Regions from separate parts of the Spartinivicinus ruber genome, predicted to be linked through region 1. Evidence: predicted binding sites of a transcription regulator. Region 1 holds the regulator's gene; each other region holds the start of a gene.
What was found. The regulator FNR, encoded in region 1, switches genes on or off when oxygen is low (the NO sensors DNR and NnrR bind a similar motif). The targets are predictions, from matches to a motif close to TTGATNTANATCAA.

Region 1 (6,112 bases):
AATTTAATCTGGGCACTTACTTATAATTTAGTGGCACTACCTTTAGCGGCTCTAGGGTTGATCCCACCCTGGGCGGCAGCTATAGGGATGACCAGTAGTTCGTTAGTTGTGGTGCTGAATGCTTTAAGGTTAAATACGAAACTGACTACACCATCCCCCAAAATCGCTCCCCAAGTAACCTGGAATAGTCAGCACTCCCACAAAACCAAAGCAGGCATGTGATTATGGAATCAATTTATTTACTTATTCCCATTGCCTTATTGTTTGTTGCCATCGGCGTGTGGATTTTTTTCTGGGCAGTGGATAGTGGCCAGTTTGACGACTTAGAAAGCCCAGCCCACAGTATTTTGTTTGATGATGAACCTCGCTCTAACCCTCAACAACAAGAGGACAATCAGCCCTCATCAGAAAATAGCAAACAGCCCACGTCTGATTCTGATAAGCAGCAATGAGTATTGAGTTAACCCAACTAACCAGCGCTTTTCTACTGGGCTTACTGGGTGGAGCCCACTGTTTAGGCATGTGTGGAGGGATTATGGCAGCGATAAGCCTCCACTTACCAGAACAGAAAAAACTACCGGTGCTACTGAGTTATAACACTGGGCGTATCACCAGCTATACCTTAGCAGGCATGTTAGTGGGCAGTTTAGGTTGGTCTATTCAACAGCTTGGCCCTACTGCCAATCAAGGGCTCCGATGGATAGCTGGAATTTTATTGATTTTAATGGCCTGCTATATCGCTAACTGGTGGAAAGCACTGACCTGGATAGAGAAGGCGGGACAGCACCTATGGCGACACATTCAGCCGTTAACCAAACCCTTTTTACCTGCATCTACTGTTAAACAAGGGTTTTGTTTAGGCATTTTATGGGGTTGGCTACCCTGTGGCTTAATTTACAGTGCCCTCACCTGGTCAGCGGCCAGTGGCAATACCCTAAATGGCGGGTTGCTGATGTTGGGGTTTGGCTTAGGCACTCTCCCCACGGTTCTCGCTACAGGCTTTTTTGCTGATGTATTAAAGCAGTTTATTGCTCACCATCTCACCCGCACCATTGCGGCAATTATTATGATTGGCTTTGGGTTATGGACCATTCCTGGCCCCCACCAAACGCTGTTAATGCCAAGCCATGAGAGTCATGCCCATCATCATTAAATACTGAAAGCAAAAGCTAGTAGATATTGGGTAATAGTGAATTATATTGAGCCCTATACCTGCTATTCAGACAGGCCTTTGACCCACGTCAATTCTTTTCAGCCCTACCACTTTACACTGTTAATCTGCATCAACAGAAACAGGTCAAATTTATGTTAGGACCTCTTAAGTGGCAGTCCTCGCTCATCGAGCGATACAATCAGCAAGGCCCACGTTATACCTCATACCCAACAGCCGTCGAGTTTTCAGAGGCGTTTGCCCCTGAACACTATTTACAGGCACTTGCTAAAATTAAGCAGCAACAAACACCACTTTCGCTTTATGTTCATGTCCCCTTTTGCGCCAGTGTTTGTTATTACTGTGGCTGCAATAAAATAATTACCAAAAACCGGCAAAAAGCCCTGCCCTACTTAGCTGCTATAGAAAAAGAAATTCAATTAGTTTCTAAACAGCTGGGCTGTAAGCCCATTGTTGAGCAACTCCACTGGGGCGGTGGTACCCCCACCTTCTTAACACACGAACAAACCATTCAACTCTTTAAATTACTGGAACAGCACTTTCAGCTAGCAGATGATTTTGATGGGGATTATTCAATTGAAATTGATCCAAGAGAAGCGGACTGGCCAACCATGGGACTGCTCCGCTCACTAGGATTTAATAGAATTAGTTTGGGTATTCAGGACTTTAACCCAACAGTACAAAAAGCCGTTAACCGATTACAGTCTGAAGCAGAAACCGAAGCTATTTTTGAAGCAGCTCGAGCCTTAATGTTTAAGTCCATTAATGTGGATTTAATTTATGGCCTACCTTTCCAAACTACTAAGAGTTTTCTCGAAACACTGGATAAAGTGGTTCAACTCGCCCCTGACCGGCTGTCAATATTTAATTACGCCCATTTGCCTCACCGTTTTAAACCACAACGACGGATTAAAGCTGAAAATTTACCTTCAGCTAAAGAAAAGCTCAGTATTTTGCAGCACACTATTGAGCACTTACAGGCAGCTGGTTATCACTACATTGGTATGGATCATTTTGCACTACCTGACGACAAGCTGGCTATTGCCCAAAATAAAGGCGAGTTACATCGTAATTTCCAAGGCTACACCACCCATGGCCACTGCAGCTTAATTGGGCTGGGGGTATCCTCCATTAGTCAGCTAGGAGATAATTACTGTCAGAACCATACATCAGTAGAAGACTATATCCAGTCGCTGGAAAAACATAACCAGTTGCCTATTAAGCGTGGAATCCAATTAAACCAGGATGATTTACTCAGACGGTCAATTATTCAACAGTTAATCTGCCACTTTCATGTTGACTTGGCTAAATATTGTCAGCCATTAAATATTAATTGGCATAGTTATTTTCAAGATGAACTAACTCAGTTACACCCCATGGCAAGCGATGGTTTGGTCACTATTGATGATAGCAAGATTACTATCACTGATAGCGGCAGATTGTTAGTGAGAAATATTTGCATGGTTTTTGATAGCTACTTAGCCAAGAACCAACCAAGCAACTTATTTTCTAAAGTGATTTAGTTGCATCAATAATTAGCTTGTCGCTAACAGGGTGCGCCCCTACAATAAATCAAAATGTATCCGTTAGCATGGAATACCCACTTCTAGCGTTTGAGGCCTCAGCATAACAATGATTGCAAAAGTAAAACCCATTAACCAAGTCGCCTGCAAAGATTGTATACTCAGCACTCTTTGCCTGCCTATTGCGTTAAAAATAGAAGATATTGATACGCTGGATAGCATTATCAAACGAGGCAAACCATTACGCAAAGGTGAACACTTATTTTTCCAGGGTGACTCTTTTCACTCAATTTATGCTGTCCGCTCTGGAGCCCTAAAAACTTACACCACCACTGATGATGGTATTGAACAAATTACCGGCTTTCAGTTACCCAGTGAGCTGGTTGGTCTTAGTGGTCTTGATGATGAGCACTACCCAGTGTCAGCCCAAGCAGTGGAAACCACTATGGTTTGTGAGATTCCCTTCGAGAAGCTGGATGAGCTAGCCAGTACCCTACCTGAGCTACGACGTAAATTAATGCAAATTATGAGTAAGGAAATTCGGGAAGATCAGCAAATGATGTTATTGCTCAGCAAAAAGACTGCTGACGAACGCATTGCAACATTCCTACTCAACTTAGCAGCTCGCTTCCGTCGACGCGGTTTTTCCTCACAAGCCTTTAGACTCCCTATGTCTCGCAATGAAATGGGTAATTATCTAGGCCTAGCAGTTGAAACTGTCAGCCGGGTCTTCACGCGTTTCCAAAAAAATGGCTTAATCGATGCGAATGGTAAGGAAATTCAAATTAAGGACTCCATGGCTATCTGCTCCTTAGCCGGAGGTAAGTCTGTTGATCAACCCAATGGAACCAATGACTCACTAGTAGGTTAATTTCATCAGCACACTAAGGCTTCCGCGAAAAGTTATCAGGTGATCAGTTAAATATCCTATACTGCCAATTTGCGGCAGCCTGCAAGGGCAGCGTCGATACACCATCATATGGAAAACAACAATGATTTTTGATGAGTACTATATCAAGTCACTGATCCGCAATATTACTGACTGGCCTACCCCAGGTGTTGTATTTCGCGATATTACCCCATTGTATCAGTCTCCCAAAGCACAGCGGATGGTAGTTGATAGCTTTATTCAACGCTATGTTGATGCTGAAATTACTCATATTGGCGCCATGGAAGCACGAGGCTTTTTACTGGGTTCTGTTATTGCCTATGAATTAAACAAGCCTTTGGTGCTATTTCGAAAACAAGGCAAGCTTCCAACCAAAACCATCGCTGAAGAATATGACATTGAATATGGCAAAGCAGTTTTGGAAGTTCAAGAAGATGCTTTTGGCAATGATGCCAGCATCCTCTTAGTTGATGATTTGATTGCCACCGGGGGTACCCTGCTTGCCGCCGCCGCCTTAACCCGTCGATTGGGAGGGAGTGTCTACGAAGCAGCTGCTATTGTTGACTTACCTGACTTAGGAGGCAGTCAAAAGCTTCAAGACTCTGATATTCCTATCTATACACTTTGTGCTTTTGCTAAAGATTAACCGTTTACCCAGTGCCCTTCTTTGCTTATTAACTGGGTGCTGGGTTATTTCTAAATGTCCTTCTTCGCCATTTAAATGACATTAGTGTCAGCTATTTGATCAAATTGCAAGTTGATTTACTGCACAGGCCTTTATTTCATTATTATATCTGTATTAAGACAGGCAATAATAACCGCTACTTTTGCAACAAATCAGTTTCAAAAAAAACGGATTTTTAGCTTCTTTTCTTGTAAAGCAAACCAATAACTTGAATATTTCAGTCTAAACTAACCGTAGAATATAAAATAAACCTGCTTTTTAAAATGAATATAATGATGCAAGCAGGTTGAGTAGGCCCATTCTGGTCAAAAAAATGCATCAAAGACTAATAGGAATAAATGTAGGGAAAATGAGAGTTGAGTGATGGGCATTTGTGCAGAAGAACTTAGACATTATGTAGTTCAACCAACGTTAAGGCAGTTACAAGTCAAACATTGTTTAGCCGAAAATTTGCTAATGGGGACAGCCGCTCAAGAAAGTGGGCTAGGATTCTACCTAAGACCAAAAACATACCACTCTTATGGTATTTATTGTATTACCCCACTCATGCATAAAAATATTTGGGATAAGTATTTGGTTACCCAACCTGAACTAGCAAGCCAAGTAAGAGGCCTCGCAAGCCAGCATGAATTTTTAGAAAATCCTCATCAAGAACTAGCAACAAATCTCAGTTATGCGACTGCCATAGCATGGATGGTTTATCAACGAGTGCCCAATTTTCCAACAAAAGGCGACCCGTCCAATTTAGGATTATTAGCAAAATGTTGGCGCCGTTACTATCACGGCAAGCCCCGGGCATCAATGGATGATTTCATCCAAAATTATCATCAGTATATACTTGGTACTCCACAAGCCGCCTGAAAATTTACCACAGCAACTGTTGAATTTTTTTATAGTTACTAACAGGCAAAGGCAACTTGTTTATTTATCACATTTTATTCTAAAAACCAGATTAACTGCTTACTAGCGTATAATAGCTCTTGACTCAGTAATTGGCTGGGTTAGTTAGACAATTGTTCTGCACACTGAATACACAAGTCTGTATAGGGCATCACTTTTAGTCGAGCGGGTGCGATCTCTTGACCACACTGGCTACAGAATAAATATTCTTCACTATCAATACGCACCAATGCGCGCTGAACTTTCATCAACTCAGACAAGGTTTCATTCCCCAGAGCATCAACTACCTCATCATTTTCGCGCTCTTGTGCCTGCTCTGACCAATCTCTACTGGTTGGCTTGACTGCATCACGTTTCAACCGAGATAGTCGCTGTTCCAACTCCACTTGCTTTGCCTGTAACTGGCGTTTAATGTCTTCATATAAAGTCATGCAGTGCCTCATCACTTAAGCATTGTTAAAAGGCGTTATTGTTTTAATGGTCTACATCTCTATCTAACTATAGCGTTTTCTAACGCCCCTATTGTTTGGGCAAGCAATATCGGTAAAAAGTTTGCTTACCCTTCCCTTATCGACATACTTTATTCTCATTAACCCTATGCTCAGGTATAATCAGCCCCCCATTACTGAGTGCCTTTAGCAGTACAATGTCTATGCAAAACCCAAAATCTGACAGACTCACCCTCAACAAGCTACAAAAGCGATTACGTCGAGAAGTAGGCCGGGCCATTGCTGACTTCAATATGATTGAAGACGGTGACAAAGTAATGTGCTGCTTGTCAGGTGGTAAGGATAGCTATACGTTGCTGGATATCTTACTCAACCTGCAGCAACATGCGCCCATCAGCTTTTCCATTATTGCAGTCAATCTTGACCAAAAGCAGCCAGGCTTTCCTGAAGATGTACTGCCGAATTATTTGAGTACGCTCAATATCGACTACTTAA
Region 2 (6,112 bases), 1.8 Mb from region 1:
GTGCTGGGGTGTTGAAGTGCCTGGTTAGCGTCGTGAGGGAAACAGACTGTTGAGTTTTAATAAAATCACGTAGTTCTAATAACATGGCTTAAGCACTCGCAATTTTATGGTTAATAAAGGGCTGTTTGTTGGCTCGTCGCCTTAACAAAATAAGCACAATAATCCATAACCCAAGCAAAGTGATAACCCAGCTGATTGAATAACCAGGGTGCTTGGATAAAGTCGCTAGTTGGTAATATACAGTAGCAGTGGTATAGGCAATAGCCAAGGTCCAGCTAGCGACTAACCACATCCAGCAAGCATTGGCTTCACGAAAAATAGCTCCTAAAGTAGCCAGGCAGGGAGTATAAAGTAAGATAAACAATACATAGGCAAATGCAGCATGTGATGAGCCAAATAACTGGTAAATGGTTGAAAATGTGTGTTCTGTGGCAACCGTTTGTTGATTATTGATTTCGTCAATACTCATACCGAAAGGGTCTTGCCAGCCATCAGCTAATTCTGCCAAGTTGGCAGGAATAGTGGATATAGCTAAATAAATAGTTTTCCAAAACTCGAGCGCTTGCTGGTTAGTCTGGGGAGCAACGGTATTTAACTGACTGTACATGGTGTCGAGGGTTCCAACTACCGCTTCTTTGGCAAATACGCCGGTGAAAATTCCTACTGTGGCTGGCCAGTTTTCTTGGGTAATTCCCATCGGGGTAAACAAAGGGGTTAATGCTTTACCCGTTATAGAGAGTAATGATTGTTCGGTATTTTCGTTATTAAAGGTTGCATTGGTTCCCAAGCTATTTAGAATACTTAATAACGCTACCATCACGATAATCACCTTGCCTGCTCTGGCAATAAACCCTTTCAGACGACTCCAGGTATGAATAAGAATCGCTTTTAAAGTGGGGAGATGATAATCGGGCAACTCTAAAATAAAGGGGCTGGATTTCCCTGGTAGCAGAGTATGCTTCATTATTATGCCTGTGATAATGGCAAGCAAAATACCAGTAAGATATAAAATAAATACAATGTTTTGGCCATTATCAGGAAAAAAGGCAACGGCAAACAATGCGTAGACAGGTAACCGGGCACCACAAGACATAAAAGGGGTCATGCAAATGGTTAATAATCGGTCTCGTTGGCTTTCTAATGTTCGGGTTGCCATTACAGCAGGTACATTACAACCAAAGCCAATCAACATAGGAACAAATGATTTGCCTGGTAAGCCAACCCATCCCATGACTTTATCCATAATAAAGGCAACTCTGGCCATGTAACCAGAGTCTTCCAATAAGGCTAAAAATAAAAATAAACAACCGATAATGGGAATAAAGGTGGCAACTGTTTGAATACCACTACCGATGCCATTGGCTACTAGAGTAATGAGCCAGTTTGGTGCGTTAATTTGTGCAAGCCAATAAGCAGGAGTATCAATAAAGAGGGCTCCTGCCGTAATATCAAAAAATTCAATAAAAGCACTGCCGATATTAATGCTAAACATAAACATTAAATACATGATGGCTAAAAATATCGGTATTCCTAGTAGGCGGTTAAGAACAATATTATCAATTTTTTCAGTTAACGGAGTGAAGCTACAGGCTTCACTAGACACTACATGTTGAGTAATTTGACTGATAAACTGATACCGATCATTGGCAATAAGAATATCTAAGTCTTCGCCCATTTGCTGAGTTATGTTGGTCGCTTGTTCTTTAGCCCATTGTTGTAATGAGGTTATCCAAGCAAGGTGGGGGTTTTTATATGCTGAAAAAAGGAGGCTGTTTTCATCTTTTTCAAGTAAATTAATAGCTTGCCATTGTGAAATAGAGGTTTGACTGTCTTCACTTAGTTGTAAAAGTGCCTGGCGAATTAAACTGTTATAAGGCTGTGGAGGTAGAGGGATGGCAGGTTTTTGTAGAGTTTTGGCTACTAGTTCTCTCAGCTTGGGTAGCCCTTTTGCCTGTTTTGCCACGATTGGCACCACTGGGCATTTTAATCGTTGTGCTAATTGCTTGACTGCGATTGTTTGCTTAGTCGCTGTAAGTTTGTCCATCATATTGAGGACAATGATCATGGGTTTGCCTAGTTCAAGTAACTGCAAGGTTAAATATAAACTGTGTTGTAAATGGACTGCATCGATAATATTGATGATGAGTGAAGAGGAATCAGTTAATAAATAGTCCAGGGTGACTTGTTCATCAATTGCTGTATTTTCGACATTATCTAAAGAGTAGAGGCCGGGTAAATCCACTACTTGGATGGTTTGTTGGTTATGTTGAAAATACCCTGTCTTTTTTTCAACTGTTACTCCTGGCCAGTTACCTATCTTTTGTTTTGAGCCTGTTAAAGAATTAAATAATGAGGTTTTACCACAATTAGGATTACCGACTAAACAGACTGTTGATAAAGACATCAGGATAACTTCTCCACCTGTACTACATCAGCTTCATTTCGACGAAGGCTTAGTTTGTAACCGCGTACAGTAATTTCAATAGGGTCGCCTAAAGGTGCTATTCGAGCAACGGTAATAGTAGTGCCTGGGGTGATTCCCATGGTTAATAATTGGCGGCGGTAACCTGGGTTAGTATTACTAATCGTTGTGACATGCCCACTTTCACCGACCTGTAAGTTTTTAAGTGTATCTTGCATAGCGTTAGGGGATTAGTTTAGTTTTCAACAGCTTATCGTTGAGATGAATGGTCTGTATTGATTCAAGTCATTGTAAATGCAACTGATTCTTATTTTTCTTATGGGTTGAAAATGCTGAGATAAGTTACAATAACAGTTATTGGCTAAGCAGTGGCTCATACCAAGTTATTTTTTTGTAATGCCCGGTAGATTTTTTTGCTAGTTTTTGCCAGGCGATCTATTTCTCCAAGGGTAGGGATTTGCCCAGATTGTAAGCGTGATTCCCAGTCATCCAGTTCACAGGCAAGAAATTCCAGGAGTTTTTTAGCGCAACCATGACAAGTGCCGGTACATAATACTGACTCAGGAGTATCAAAGGGGACAGCTGATCTGATCTGGTTGACCAAGTTTTGCATAGCGACAGGTGTGGACTGCTTCTTAACCAAACTGATGATCAACCCTGGGTTTAACTAATATTGGCGTGTAAATAATAAGAAAGATGACGAAAGCGGTGATCCAACATAACTGTGATAATACAATCCAATTTAAATAGTGGCTCATATCCAAGATGGGTAAAAATACCCTGATTACACCACCAATTGCTAAGATAATGCAGGCAGCTCCTACCAGTTTAGGTGGCTGTTGAACATTTCTACCTGTATGACCAAGGGAAACACGACTCATCATACTCAGTGTAACCAGACCAATGCCGCCAAAGGCCATACTATGAATGGCTAGAAAAAATGACACATAATGATAGCCACTAAGTGAAAACAATAAAAAGCCAACAATAATGAACGCATAAGCCAAGTATAAACTCCATAATAAGGGTTTACGCCATATTCCCTTGGTATACCAGCCAGTAATTCGAGCTAAATGAATAACAAACAATATTGCAGCCAACCAGGCAGCGATAATTGTGTAGTGAGTGAAAACGGTGGTAATAAAAAATAATAAAAAAATTACCAATGAACTAATATCAAGCCAAAGGTGATTTTTTAAAGTGACTGGATAGCAAACCCCACGTTCAATGAAAAAAGGGATAACTCTACGGCCCATAGTCAATATCAAACCAATGATAAGGTATAAGCCAGTATAATTTCCCCAGTGAATACCTGATTCTAGAATGCCAAACACACCGAGATAAAAGAGTGTATTTGCAACACCCATTAATAAAAGTTTGGCCATAATCCCTGTTTGTTTCCATTGTTTTGCTTTAACAACAGGCGCTATTACACAGAGAATTAATAACAGTATGAATAGGGTATCCATTATTGCAGCAATTAATAATCCTTGCTCAAATAAAATAGCAATACGTGGAACCACCCAACAACTAAATAATAGTGCTAGTTTAACGCCATAGACAGTTTGAGTATTTGTCCAATTTTTTACGGCGGTTAATAAAAAGCCTGCAATAACAGCTAAGCTGTAACCAAAAATCATTTCATGGGCATGCCAGACCATTGGGCTAATAGTAGAAGAGGTGAGTGACCAACCCAATCCATAAGTCCCTAGCCATATGGTAATGGAGGTAACAGCATAAATGGCAGCCCCCAGAAAGAAAGGACGAAAGCCCAAGTTGAATAAGGCAAAGCGAGGTTGGTTCGATTGCTGACTATTTAGTGTAGCTAAAGCCATACGAATACAGTCTTTCCTTGTTGAGCACTTTATTGTTACTAACTTAAACATTAATAACAATAATCTATGATTGGCATAGAGGATAAATTAACAAGGTTCATTGATTCACATCAGTATTAGCGAAGTATTCAGTTTATATGCTTGTTTTAAATAAAGTTTTTTGTAGTTAGGTGCACAAATTATATTGGGAATAGCGTTTTTATGACAGTTACAACGGTACAAGATGAAATCCTTATTGAACAGCGTGCTTCAATTATTCGCAGTAATGATGAAGACTTTGCTAATTGGGCGGCAGGTTATGGTGTCATTATGCATAGTGCTCAAACGCAATTACGAATTTATGAATTGGTTTGTCTATTGGTAACAGAAGGAATCATTACCAATAAAGCTGAGGCCTATCAACAATTAGCTGCGTTGGATAAATTGACCTGTGCAGCAATGTGGTTAGTTGTCCACATGACATATACCAAAAATGTCTTCTTAGATGGTAGAGAGTTAACCGCTGCGGATTTTAAACGGCAACCTCAAGGCCATACTGGGGGATCACTCAATATGGTGCCTGGTTATATGGGCTATATGGGGGTAAATGCATTAACAGGTATTACTCGGCAATGGCTAATGGGACAAGGCCACTGTGTAGCAGCAATTGATGCGGTGAATTTGCTATTAGAAAATACAACTGATGTCCACAAAGAACGTTATAATTGGTCTGAGCAAGGATTAACCCGCTTTGTAAGGGATTTTTACAGTTATCTAGTTAATCAACAGGGAAAGCCCGTTTCACCATTGGGTAGTCACGTTAATGTACATACAGCTGGTGCAACCATTGAAGGAGGCTATTTAGGCTTTGCAGGCTTGTATTATGTTCATCAACCAATGCCTGATGAGCGTTTAGTGGCTTTTTTAAGTGATGGTGCATTTGAAGAACAACGGGGGAGTGATTGGGCGCCTAGGTGGTGGCGAGCTGAGGATACTGGCTTGGTTACACCGATTATGATTGCCAACGGTCGTCGTATAGATCAGCGTACCACGATGAGTCAATCTGGTGGTTCTGAATGGTTTAAACAGCACTTAGCTTTAAATTATTTTGATCCTGTGGTGATTGATGGCACTGACCCTGCTGCCTTTGTGTGGGCAATCTTTGAAATGGAAAATCGTTTACAAGCACGGGCGGAAGCCGTAAAGCAAGGTAAACAGCATTACCCGATAAAACTGCCGTATGTGATTGCAGAGACAATCAAAGGTTATGGTTTTCCAGGTGCAGGTACGAATGCTGCGCATGGTACGCCTTTACAAGAAAATCCTGCTAAGTCAGCAGAAGCGTTAATAGCATTTAACCAAGGTGCAAAAAAACTGTGGGTGTCTACTGATGCTCTGAAAAGCGCGGTTAAATTGGTTAATAATCATAACCAGGCAGGTCGTCCTAAAGAAAATAGGGTAAAACAATCTGCAGAAAAAAGCAGGGTAAACTGCCCGCCACTTAATTGGAAACAAGAACTGTATAATAATTGTTCTCCTATGGCTGGGTGGGATGAAGGCTTTACGCTATTAGTAAAAGAGAATCCCCATTTGCGCGTGAGGGTAGGTAACCCAGATGAGTTAAGAAGTAACCAAATGAATCAAACCCTGGACTGGCTTAAGCATCGTGTGACCCAACCTGAGCGAGGTGTTGCTGAAGCAGTGGATGGAAAGGTGATTACGGCGCTTAATGAAGAAGCTGTGGTAAGTGCCGTATTAGCAAACCAACAAGGGATTAATTTGGTAGTGTCTTATGAAGCTTTTGCAGTGAAAATGTTGGGTGCTCTTCGTCAAGCAATTATTTTTGCGAGACATCAAAAAGAGGCGCACCAACCTG
Region 3 (6,112 bases), 2.7 Mb from region 1:
GGGGTCTAGGTTTTAAATCTATTGAGTATGGAATAGGCCCAAAATACAGCGGAAACATTTTATTTAGGTTTATATAAGCTCTACCAAAAACCCTATCCAAAATAGACTCATGAGGAGAAAACTCACTTTCAACAAAACTTAAATAACCTAGTTTTTTCAATGCATCGCCAAATGCATTATGTGGTGAAAAAGCTTTTTGCCACAGTGTATAGGTTAAATAGCTTTGTATACCTGTCCATTCAGCAAATGTTTGTCCGTCCCAGGTTGTTTTTTGATTATATTGTTGATGAAGCCTTTGCAATTCTTCTTCAACTATTTTCAAATGTGTAGAGTAAGTATATGCTGCTGTAATTGGTCTTGCTTGCAATAGCTTTAACTCATCTTGCTCATTAATGGCCCACTCCATATCAACTTCAACATTAAGTAATTTTTTTACTTTTTTACCCATTTTCTGAATATTATCAGTAAATGTGCTTTTCCAGTGAGGGTGATTATCCTGTTGAGAACCATCATAAACCCTATATGGAGTTTTCTTTCCTGACACTAGGTCCTCTCCATAACCTTCTATAAATTCAATTAAATCACCAGTATTTTTCCCTCTTGGGTCAGTGGAAAAGTAAACTCCAGAAAACTTAGGCTTAACCATTTTCTGCACAAGAACATTCATATTTCCACTGCTTGCTTTTCCTAAAAAATGCTCACGATAAACTTTAGAAGAATATTTATTTATTGAATCAAAGCATTTAGTTATTGCTACTTGTAATGACTGATTATCTCGCACATTCAAATAACTAGTATTTTGCCCTGCAAAGCTTAATTGTCCATCATCCTCATCACTTGCAGAACTTCTAATAGCAAGCGGTTGATATCTAATATTATTCCACCAGTCGAATATTTCATTCCACTCATCTTGTTGCATTGGCAACGATGTTAATATAATACCTTCTGGTACAGGAAACTTTCTTTGATATAAGTAGGCTAAGTTAAAAGCCTTACCACCAATATCTTTATTATTTTGTTTAATATCATTGAAATATAATAATGTCACAATCACTCCTTGATTATAGACATACTAAAATAAGATAAGTGTGCCCACTCAAAGGCATTAAAATAAGTAAAAACAAGTCAGGACTATGGATCACTAATGTTTTTAATAGACGCCCATAGCCCTATCTTATTAGATAGATATTTTCGATAGATTGCTCAACTTGCTTTTTTAATTTCTATTTTTTTAGCTTTGCTAGCTGGAAGCTCTTTTCGAGGAAATGTTATACATAGAACACCATTTTTAAATGATGCATTAATCTCTTCAGCATTTGCATCTTCTGGTATTGTAAGCATCCGTTGAAATTTCCCATAACTGCGCTCAACTCGATAAAGGTGCTCATCTTTTTCTTCTTTTTCATGTTTTTTTTCACCACTAATAATGAGCGTATTATCTCTCATTTCAAGCTTAATATCATTTTCTTCTACTCCTGGCACTTCTACGCTAATTATATACTCTTTATCTTTAGCACTAATATCAACATTAGGTTTAAACATGTTATTTGGAATTCTAGACCATTCCTCTGAAAAATTTGGAAAGCCGACTCCTTTAAACATACTGTCAAACAACCGATCAACTTCTTTATGAAACTGAATTAGTGGGTTTGCCATCGGGTCATAAGTCCCGCTAACACCTAATTTTTTACCTTCATGTTCTTCTTCATTTTTAAGCCAATTCCAGGGGATTAAGTCCTTTACGTTCATAACATAGTTTCCTTTTATCAATAGTTGAATTGATTTAAATCAATGTATACTATTTTTTAATACAACATATATATTACTTTAATATACATGTAAATTATTGTATATATATACAACAGACAAACACATCTATTTATAGCATAAGAAAGGATTATATACCTATAATATAAAAAAAATACCAAAAATAAAAAGAGATTAGCTTTCCGAAAGCTTTCTATCATAAATAATTAGTTACATTTTTTTATACTTATAGTTATGAGTGCAACTATTATATATCACTGCTGTCCCACATTTACAGCATCCTCATTTGCTTATGATCATCTGTATTATTCGGTGGTGAGGGTGTAAATAATGCTTTAAGCTCTCTACGCTCAAACAAAGTGAGTTGCATGAGTCGAGCTATTTGAGTGATCGATAGTGTTATTCCATGAGAAAATTTTAGATAAGCGACGAGCAAATAAGCACACATGGCTACCCATATCTGGGTTAACACGGCATTTTTAGAGGTACCGACAAACGATTTTATCTTTAGGTTTTGCTTTATCCACTTAAAAAATAGCTCTATTTTCCAGCGTTCTTTGTAAATAGCTGCAATGGTGCTGGCTGCGAGCTTACTATTATTAGTTAAAAAGTAATATTGGTTGCCAGTCTCTGGGCATTTAAAACCGATACGACGTAAATGACCTTTATAAACAGCCCCTTGTTGGCTAGTCAACTGAATGTGCTGATCAGAAGTGACTGTACTGCTATTGTCGGTAGGCTGGCGCTTTAGTACACGGTATTTGGCTTGCTTTTTTAGTCGGGTTACAAAGAAGATTCCTTGCTCATTTAAAGTATTAAACCAGCGATAATCAGTGTAGCCACGGTCTACAGCAAGAATACTCCCCTTGGGGAGATCAAGGCTGCGTGCTATCTGTATTTCATGACATTTCCCTTCAGTAATACTCATAAATGCAGGCAAGTAGCCATTATGATCAAACCCAACATGTAACTTGATAGCACCTTTACTTTTTCGAAAATCTGCCCAAGGAAACATGGATAAACACAAGTCGATCACTGATGCATCAAGAGAATACAATGGATTTTTAAAACGAAACTTATGCCCTGGCCGATGATGATGACATTTATTTAATAGCTTATAAAACAAGGCTTCATAAAGCGTAGCGGGTTGCTGTTCATTGACACGGGCCAAACTACTTCTGGTGATATTTCCAATACCATGGTGATAGCGTTTATGCTGCTGAATCGATAGGTGATCAATGATGTCACGCAAACTATTGCGACCTGAGAGTTGACCAAATAATAGCGCAACAAACTGCCCCCACCGAGTCATTTTACGTAGCCGTTGACCCGTATGATGCTGATTGGCTAGTGATTCAAACTCATGTCTAGAAAGCAACTGAAGTATTTGGTGCAAGATTGTGTTACGATGAGCCAAGGCTTAAATCCTCTGGTTTTGCAGTGTTTGGTTGCACTCTCATTGTAACAACTTATGGGGACTTAAGCCTTTTTTGTTTCAATCTTATGGGACAGCAGTGATTATATATACAATGTAAATTGCATATCACGCAGTTTCACTTTGGACCTGACACTATTTGAATATCACTGTTGTGATCCACATAGTGTTAACAGGCCCTAATCATTTCGCCCTGTTAATTGGTACTCACTTTTTATTTGCTTACGTCATTTGCTCCAGAACAGTCAACTTCAAATAAATAATAGACCTCTTTCGAAACCTCTTAACCCAGCTCAAAGTTGTGAATTCCAGCAATCAAATTAAATCGTAAAGAAAATCGTTTTCGCCGGTTGCGATAACGGCACGAAATAACTTTGAATCGCTTCAATCTCCCAATAACATGCTCATTCAACGCCCGTTCTGAAGCCCGCTTTTGATTCACTGATTTGGCCTCAGAGGTAAGCTCTTGGCCTTTTCTTTTTTTATCGGCAACGAAGTCTTCGCATGATCATGTAGAACCCCTTGATAGCCTGAGTCGACCTTCATCTCCGTCTCCTTCAAAGGCTTCACTTTCGATGACTGGTACAGCTTAAAATCATGCCGCTTACCTTCACAAAAATATGTACAAATAACCCGTTGGCTCTGCTGATCAACCACCACTTGGCTTTTTAAGGTATGCCTTTTTTTCTTTCCCGAGTAGTATTTTTTCTGCTTTTTTTAGGCCTTTCTATCGGTGTTTCAGTCGCATCCACCAAGATCACTTCTATTGGGTCATCGCTGGCATAGAGGGCTTTTTTTCCCGGTAACGAGAAACTTCCCTCTTTGATGAGTGTGTCTTCAACCCACTTTATTGTTTTATAAGCACTACTCTCACTAATACCAAAACTTAGAGAACAATGCATATAGGTGCGATACTCTCTCCAATACATCAGGCTCATGATCAACTGTTGTTCAATACTCAACTTATTGGGCCTACCTCCTTTCGATTTTTTGATCTTCTGCGCTTGGCTTAAAATAGCTTTCATTTTGTCAAATGTAGTGCGCTTAACCCCCGTTGAGCGACGAAACTGATCGTCGCTTAAACGCAGTAATCGTTCACAGTTCATACAGTCTTATTGCTTAAAAATCTAGGGATTATAAGCTATTAAAACTTAATTAGCTGGTTTCGAAAGAGGTCTAATTTATAAAATTTTACGGCCTTTTGTTATTGACATAATAGGATACAAGTCACTGCTGTCCCATAAGATTGAAACAAAAAAGGCTTAAGTCCCCATAAGTTGTTACAATGAGAGTGCAACCAAACACTGCAAAACCAGAGGATTTAAGCCTTGGCTCATCGTAACACAATCTTGCACCAAATACTTCAGTTGCTTTCTAGACATGAGTTTGAATCACTAGCCAATCAGCATCATACGGGTCAACGGCTACGTAAAATGACTCGGTGGGGGCAGTTTGTTGCGCTATTATTTGGTCAACTCTCAGGTCGCAATAGTTTGCGTGACATCATTGATCACCTATCGATTCAGCAGCATAAACGCTATCACCATGGTATTGGAAATATCACCAGAAGTAGTTTGGCCCGTGTCAATGAACAGCAACCCGCTACGCTTTATGAAGCCTTGTTTTATAAGCTATTAAATAAATGTCATCATCATCGGCCAGGGCATAAGTTTCGTTTTAAAAATCCATTGTATTCTCTTGATGCATCAGTGATCGACTTGTGTTTATCCATGTTTCCTTGGGCAGATTTTCGAAAAAGTAAAGGTGCTATCAAGTTACATGTTGGGTTTGATCATAATGGCTACTTGCCTGCATTTATGAGTATTACTGAAGGGAAATGTCATGAAATACAGATAGCACGCAGCCTTGATCTCCCCAAGGGGAGTATTCTTGCTGTAGACCGTGGCTACACTGATTATCGCTGGTTTAATACTTTAAATGAGCAAGGAATCTTCTTTGTAACCCGACTAAAAAAGCAAGCCAAATACCGTGTACTAAAGCGCCAGCCTACCGACAATAGCAGTACAGTCACTTCTGATCAGCACATTCAGTTGACTAGCCAACAAGGGGCTGTTTATAAAGGTCATTTACGTCGTATCGGTTTTAAATGCCCAGAGACTGGCAACCAATATTACTTTTTAACTAATAATAGTAAGCTCGCAGCCAGCACCATTGCAGCTATTTACAAAGAACGCTGGAAAATAGAGCTATTTTTTAAGTGGATAAAGCAAAACCTAAAGATAAAATCGTTTGTCGGTACCTCTAAAAATGCCGTGTTAACCCAGATATGGGTAGCCATGTGTGCTTATTTGCTCGTCGCTTATCTAAAATTTTCTCATGGAATAACACTATCGATCACTCAAATAGCTCGACTCATGCAACTCACTTTGTTTGAGCGTAGAGAGCTTAAAGCATTATTTACACCCTCACCACCGAATAATACAGATGATCATAAGCAAATGAGGATGCTGTAAATGTGGGACAGCAGTGGATACAAGTATAACCATCTCTAAAAGAGATAAATATTATGGGGTTAATTCATAGCGTGAACACAAGGAAATTAGTTACTTACTATAAACACTACAGCCCAAAAGAAGTAACTCCCTCTCTAATAGAAAAGAATGCAACAATACTTCATCAGATTTTCTTGCTAACGCATACTAATATCAACTTTGCCAGTTTTAAACGTAAAATCTTACCACGGTCAGGAATTGACTCACTAGCATTATTTTATAATGATAAAGACTTAATTATCGGCTTCGCTGTTGTAAATATTGATTGGGAGAACATAAACGATGTAAACCTTGTTGTTTTAGGAACAAGTTTTTATTTTAACCTACAATACAAACCAACTTACTATAAAGTCGGATGAAATGAATACCATCAGTATGTGGGTAAAAGCCATAAGTA

Region 2: G4Y78_RS08805 (FeoA family protein) is a predicted target of FNR. The motif match lies at 2,698-2,711, and genes of this name have one in related genera.
Region 3: G4Y78_RS04810 (Hsp20/alpha crystallin family protein) is a predicted target of FNR. The motif match lies at 1,779-1,792, and genes of this name have one in related genera.

Annotation. Positions count from the first base shown of each region.
Region 1 covers NZ_CP048878.1:3,697,413-3,703,524, forward strand. The annotation lists gene G4Y78_RS16855 (heavy metal translocating P-type ATPase) at 1-222, shown strand, start outside; gene ccoS (cbb3-type cytochrome oxidase assembly protein CcoS) at 225-452, shown strand; gene G4Y78_RS16865 (sulfite exporter TauE/SafE family protein) at 449-1,153, shown strand; gene hemN (oxygen-independent coproporphyrinogen III oxidase) at 1,306-2,694, shown strand; gene fnr (fumarate/nitrate reduction transcriptional regulator Fnr) at 2,804-3,565, shown strand; gene G4Y78_RS16880 (adenine phosphoribosyltransferase) at 3,687-4,229, shown strand; gene G4Y78_RS16885 (hypothetical protein) at 4,629-5,129, shown strand; gene G4Y78_RS16890 (TraR/DksA family transcriptional regulator) at 5,270-5,599, opposite strand; gene ttcA (tRNA 2-thiocytidine(32) synthetase TtcA) at 5,815-6,112, shown strand, end outside.
Region 2 covers NZ_CP048878.1:1,861,841-1,867,952, forward strand. The annotation lists gene G4Y78_RS08795 (FeoC-like transcriptional regulator) at 1-85, opposite strand, end outside; gene feoB (Fe(2+) transporter permease subunit FeoB) at 89-2,404, opposite strand; gene G4Y78_RS08805 (FeoA family protein) at 2,404-2,640, opposite strand; gene G4Y78_RS08810 (hypothetical protein) at 2,796-3,065, opposite strand; gene G4Y78_RS08815 (NnrS family protein) at 3,058-4,257, opposite strand; gene G4Y78_RS08820 (phosphoketolase family protein) at 4,459-6,112, shown strand, end outside.
Region 3 covers NZ_CP048878.1:1,046,712-1,052,823, reverse strand. The annotation lists gene G4Y78_RS04815 (PEP/pyruvate-binding domain-containing protein) at 1-1,048, opposite strand, end outside; gene G4Y78_RS04810 (Hsp20/alpha crystallin family protein) at 1,204-1,749, opposite strand; gene G4Y78_RS04805 (IS4 family transposase) at 2,039-3,184, opposite strand; partial or broken gene G4Y78_RS04800 (IS5 family transposase) at 3,486-4,308, opposite strand; gene G4Y78_RS04795 (IS4 family transposase) at 4,531-5,676, shown strand; gene G4Y78_RS04790 (hypothetical protein) at 5,730-6,074, shown strand.